DNA from 2 places in the Clostridium sp. AF36-4 genome. Region 1 is predicted to be linked to the other one. Evidence: predicted binding sites of a transcription regulator. Region 1 holds the regulator's gene; the other holds the start of a gene.

Region 1 (3,207 bases):
AGGACGAAGAAGATTATGAATTTGAACCTCGCATTTCTCCATCCAATGCAACAAATCAGACATTGAAATGGACCAGTTCCAATAAAAAAGTGGTTAAAGTAGATGAGGATGGTTATGTTTATATCGTAGATGCCGGTAAGGCAGTGATTACGGCAATGGCAACTGACGGAAGCGGTGTAAAAGCAAAATGTACCGTTACTGTTATAGATGATGCAGATACAGATGATGAAGATGACGATGAATAATGGAGGCTTATTATGATTGAGATGAGAAGAGAAAAACGCTGGCCGGCAAAATTGAATTTGGAAATTTCCAATTTATTTAAGCAGGATCACGTAAAGGTGGAAAATATTAATGCACCGATTGAGGTAATTGATGTTTCCAAAGCGGGCATTGGTTTTCGTTCAGCCAGTGTACTGCCGATGGGGTATTACTTTAATGCGAGACTTACTTTGGCAGAAAATGATTCGCTCAATTGTGTTGTTCGAATTATCCGTCAGCAGAAAAGCGGAGATGACTATATTTATGGATGTGAAATTGTAGGAACGGCATCCATTATGGATTATGTAATTAATGATTATGCTGCGTCTCTGCAAAAATAATAAGAATGAAACAATGCACCGGTGCTTAGAAGGAGCCTTTTTTGCACCGGTGTTTTTATTTTGAAAAAAATTTTTACAAACCCTATTGACAAAGGTAACACAAGGTGGTATCTTTAGTTTAGTCAATGATTAGCACTCTTTGATAGTGAGTGCTAACAAAAAGAAATCGAGGTGGTATTTTGGAACTGAATGAGAGAAAACAAAAGATACTCGAAGCGATTATTCGTAATTACATGGAGACAGGCGAGCCGGTTGGTTCCCGAACTGTTTCTAAGTACACGGATTTGAATCTTAGTTCCGCAACCATCCGTAATGAGATGTCGGATTTGGAAGAGATGGGTTACATTTTACAGCCACACACTTCTGCCGGCAGAATTCCTTCGGATAAAGCATACCGACTATATGTAGACACGATTTTACAGAGAAAAGATGAAGAAGTGTCTGAGATGAAGGAGTTGATGGTCGAGAAGGCAGATAAGATTGACCTTCTGTTACAGCAGGTTGCAAAGTTACTTGCACAGAATACGAATTACACTTCCATGGTGACCAAGCCAAAGTATCAGCATAAGCGGATTAAGTTTATCCAGCTAAATCAGATGAGTGAACGACAGCTGCTTGTGATTGTTGTTCTTGATAACAACCACGTAAGCAACAAGTTCATTAACCTTATGACGGATGCCGATGAGAATGTGATTGCTCAGATGAATTTTTTGATGAACACGGCACTCACCGGACTTGATTTTACTGAGATTAACATGGCGATTATGCAGCAAATCAAAGAAAAAGCCGGGGAATACGGAGAATTGGCATCTAGCATTTTGGATTGTATTTCGGAAGTTATGACAGAAGAGGATGACTCAGAGATTTACACATCGGGCGCCACGAATATTTTGAAATATCCGGAGTTATCGGATAAGGAGAAAATGACCGGACTGCTTTCCACATTTGAAGAAAAACAGATGTTGTCAGCATGGGCCAACGATGAACCACCGGAGGATGACAAGGAACATGGCATTCAGGTGTACATTGGTGAGGAATCACCGGTAGAGTCAATGAAAGATTGTTCCGTTGTAACTGCCACGTACCGAATTAAAGAAGGCGTTTATGGAAAGATAGGTATTGTCGGACCAAAGCGTATGGACTACGAAAAAGTAGTTGGCACATTGGAAAACTGCATGCAGCAGCTAGATGACATATTTAAAAAGAAATAGCGAGGTGAAGTGAATTGGCTGAAGAGATGAAAAACGAAGACGTTAAAGAAGAAGTAAAGGAAGAAGAAACTGTAGAAGAAACGGTGGAACAAGCTGATAAAGAAGAAACAAAAGAAAAGAAAAAAACGGAAAAGTCAGAAAAAGCGGTTAAGAAGAAAGCAAAAAAAGACAAAAAAGATGAAAAGATTGAAGAGTTGAATGACCGCCTGATGAGAAATCTGGCAGAGTTTGAAAACTTTAGAAACCGCTCGGAAAAAGAAAAAAGTGCCATGTTTGAAATTGGTGCGAAGTCAGTTGTTGAAAAGATGCTTCCGGTTGTGGATAACTTGGAGCGAGGTTTTGACGGACTTTCCGATGAAGAAAAAGAGACACCATTTGCCAAAGGAATTGAGGCCGTTTACAAACAGCTTCTTACCGGATTAGAAGAAATCGGTGTGACACCGATTGAGGCAGTTGGTAAAGAATTTGACCCGAATTTCCATAATGCCGTTATGCATGATGAAGATGATTCAGATGCATCCAATCAGGTCATTGAGGAATTCCAAAAGGGTTATATGTATAAAGATTCAGTAGTCAGACACAGTATGGTTAAAGTGTTAAACTAATAAAGAAAATAACAGTCATGGTATAGACAGAAAGGAAGTATTATTATGAGCAAGATTATTGGTATTGACTTAGGAACAACAAACAGTTGTGTAGCAGTAATGGAAGGTGGCAAACCGGTTGTTGTAGCAAACGCTGAGGGCGCAAGAACAACCCCATCTGTTGTAGCATTTACAAAGACTGGTGAGCGTTTGGTTGGTGAGCCGGCAAAACGTCAGGCAGTAACAAACGCAGAGAAGACTATTTCTTCTATTAAGAGACATATGGGTACGGATTACCGTGCAGCAATTGATGATAAGAAATATACACCACAGGAAATTTCCGCTATGATTCTTCAGAAATTGAAAAGTGATGCAGAGAATTACCTTGGTGGTGAGAAGGTAACAGAGGCTGTAATTACAGTTCCTGCTTACTTTAACGACGCACAGCGTCAGGCAACCAAAGATGCAGGTAAAATTGCAGGTTTGGATGTAAAACGTATTATCAACGAGCCAACAGCAGCAGCGCTTGCTTATGGTTTGGATAATGAAGGCGAGCAGAAGATTATGGTATATGACCTTGGTGGTGGTACATTTGATGTTTCCATCATTGAGATTGGTGATGGTGTCATCGAAGTACTTTCTACTTCCGGTGATAACAAACTTGGTGGTGACGACTTTGATAATAAAGTATGTGACTACATGGTTTCTGAATTTAAGAAGGCAGAGGGTGTTGACCTTTCTACTGATAAGATGGCAATGCAGCGTTTGAAAGAAGCAGCAGAGAAAGCAAAGAAAGAGTTGTCTTCTGCA
Region 2 (3,207 bases), on a different contig from region 1:
TAATTCCTTCTTCTACCGCTGCTCTTGTTGCTGCTAAAGCATCTTCCATACGAAGTTTTGCTTCCTGCATTTCTGTCTCAGTTGCTGCACCAACACGTACAACAGCAACGCCGCCAGCTAATTTAGCAAGTCTTTCCTGAAGTTTTTCACGGTCAAAATCAGATGTTGTCTCTTCAATCTGATTCTTAATCTGTGCAATTCTTGCCTCGATTTCTGCTTTATCACCTTCACCATCAACAATGATTGTATTTTCTTTCTGAACTTTTACAGATTTTGCACGTCCAAGCTGATCCATCGTTGTCTCTTTCAAATCCAAGCCAAGTTCTTCGGAAATTACCTGACCACCGGTAAGGATTGCAATATCTTTGAGCATTTCTTTTCTTCTGTCACCATAACCAGGAGCTTTTACAGCAACTACATTAAAGGTTCCGCGAAGTTTATTGATTACCAATGTGCTGAGAGCTTCTCCCTCTACATCCTCAGCAATAATCAAAAGTCTTGCACTTGCCTGAACAACCTGCTCAAGCAGTGGAAGGATTTCCTGAATATTAGAAATCTTTTTATCGGTAATCAAGATATACGGATTATCCAGTTCTGCTTCCATCTTATCCATATTAGTAGCCATATAAGCAGACAAATAACCACGGTCAAACTGCATACCTTCTACCATATCCAGTTCTGTCTTCATTGTCTTGGATTCTTCAATTGTAATAACACCGTCACCGGTTACTTTTTCCATTGCATCGGCAACCATTTCACCAACCTGCTCATCACCGGCAGAAATTGCTGCAACTTTTGCAATCTGCTCTTTACCGGAAAGTTTAGAACTCATGCTGCGAATGGAATCAACAGCTGTCTCTGTTGCCTTTTTCATTCCCTTGCGGAGAATAATCGGATTTGCTCCGGCTGCTAAGTTCTTCATTCCTTCATTAATCATAGCCTGCGCCAAAACGGTAGCTGTTGTTGTACCATCACCGGCAACATCATTTGTTTTCGTTGCTACTTCTTTTACTAACTGGGCCCCCATATTTTCAAAGGCATCTTCTAATTCAACTTCTTTTGCGATTGTTACACCGTCATTGGTAATCAATGGAGCACCAAAAGATTTATCCAAAACAACATTTCTTCCTTTTGGTCCAAGTGTTACACGAACGGTATCTGCCAGTTTATTTACACCTGCTTCTAATGCAGATCTTGCTTCTACGCCAAATTTAATTTCCTTAGCCATAATTAAATTCCTCCTATCAAATCAATCCTTTACTCTACAATTGCCAAAATATCACTCTGACGAACAATTACATACTCCTCGCCGTCCAATTTTACATCTGTTCCGGCATATTTGGAGTAAATCACTTTATCGCCAACTTTTACTTCCATTTTTACTTCTTTTCCATCTACAACACCACCCGGTCCAACAGCAATAATCTCTGCCTGCTGTGGTTTTTCCTGTGCCTGCCCCGGCAGTACAATACCGGATTTGGTGGTCTCTTCTGCGTCTAACTGTTTCAATACAACTCTGTCACCTAAAGGTACTAATTTCATGTTTGATTCCTCCATTTCTTATATCTTGTTAGCACTCCAATCTGACGAGTGCTAACCCATTGGCTCTATAATATGCAATAATCAAAAGAAATGCAATGCCTTATGCATTTCCATATTTCCGCATTTTGCCACTATATCTAACTTATGCTCTTTTTTTCTCGTTTATTCTTATTTTTTCATTTTTCGTGGTAATCTTTTTGAATCTACATTGAATTTTAGGAATTTAGAAAACAAAATAGTTGTTAGGTTGACTTAATTCTAAAAAAATCTTTCTACGGTCACCCAATTTTCTCTCTTGCGTTGACTTGTTTATACTTTTTTCTATATAAAGTCAACTTCTACGAGGTCTAAGTTGACCTAAATTTGCATAATTACAAATACAGTCATTTATTTTTTCGATTTTTATGACCTATTTAGCAAAATATGATTTTCCAGTCACCTTTTGTCTGAAAAATGGTTGACCGGATTTACAATTTTAAAAAATCTAGTCAACCAGTCACAAACTAAATTAACATTACAAGAATCCCAACAACAGGTGCAAACACCTGATTTATTCTATCCATTGCACAAAGGCTGTTTTATCGGAACAATTATATCCCGCACTTTTATAAAACTCCATAGTTGATTCCTTTTTGGAACCTGTGAGTAACATCATTTTATAGCAGTTTTCCTTTTTAGCTATTTCTTTAGCATATGCTAAACATTCCGATGCATATCCCTTTCCACGATAATCTTTATGTGTAACAACATTTTCTATAATAGCATACGGTCTTACATTTCTTGTCAAGTTAGGTATGATTACACAAACACAAGAAGATACTATTTTGTTATCCACAACTTTTATAACAATATGATGATTTCTATCCTGAACAATAGTTGACCATGTTCTATTTAATTGCTCTGTCATTTCCGGAACAATACTTTCATGTAAATGTAAATATAATTCATTTTCTCTTCCGAAAAACAATTATTTTCTCGAAGTATCCTTTCCAGTAGTTCTTCTAAAGTGATTTTTCCTGTCGTTCTATTTTTTTCTTCTGCACGCCATGTTTCTTGGAATCTTCCTTCTGCAATACCCGCATCTGACGCCATCTGAGTTCCAAAATACAATGGACTATCAAAAAGAGTTATAAGTGTTTCATACATATCAAATATTACTGCTTTTATCACTTGCATCACCTCCGTGTACATATTTGGGCAGGTTTTCGTATAATTTTCCTAATCCTTTCTCATATGCTGCAAGTTCAACATCAATATCCATTACGCCTATCCTCCATAAACAATTTCCGATTCATATATGCGCAATCACCCTTAGTCTGCGGTAATCAGCAATCCACTGACTTCCATTCCAAAGAGACTTTCTCGTTAAATCCTCAACATTTTTAATAACTTCTGTCTGCATCTTTTCCGTCATTAATTCCAAGTCAGAGGCAAAAAACTGTTTCATCCAGTTCGCTAAACCTTTTTCATTATCTTTTAATGGCGTTGGTCTGTCATAATCATATATTTTATCAATAACAAATCCGTTCTTTCTTAATAAGGCAGCAAAATGCTCACTTGTCGGAAAATTAAACTTAGGACTGTATTCATATCTCAAATCCTTGCTCACTCTCATAAATGCATTCTCGATTGTTGCAATATTTCCACTAGCACCAAATTCGCATA

What was found. Region 1 encodes HrcA, which represses chaperone genes, less so after heat shock. Its sites were predicted from a motif close to TGTTAGCACTCNNNNNNNNNGAGTGCTAACA; they were not measured.
Region 2: a site for HrcA is predicted at 1,569-1,599, ahead of groES (co-chaperone GroES). Genes of this name have one in related genera too.

What each region holds. Positions count from the first base shown of each region.
Region 1 is NZ_QTVH01000021.1:31,715-34,921, forward strand. It holds gene DW005_RS10640 (Ig-like domain-containing protein) at 1-245, shown strand, start outside; gene DW005_RS10645 (PilZ domain-containing protein) at 258-602, shown strand; gene hrcA (heat-inducible transcriptional repressor HrcA) at 782-1,813, shown strand; gene grpE (nucleotide exchange factor GrpE) at 1,828-2,418, shown strand; gene dnaK (molecular chaperone DnaK) at 2,464-3,207, shown strand, end outside.
Region 2 is NZ_QTVH01000003.1:142,003-145,209, forward strand. It holds gene groL (chaperonin GroEL) at 1-1,228, opposite strand, end outside; gene groES (co-chaperone GroES) at 1,258-1,542, opposite strand; gene DW005_RS02800 (GNAT family N-acetyltransferase) at 2,093-2,449, opposite strand; gene DW005_RS02805 (hypothetical protein) at 2,446-2,712, opposite strand; gene DW005_RS02810 (class I SAM-dependent methyltransferase) at 2,834-3,207, opposite strand, start outside.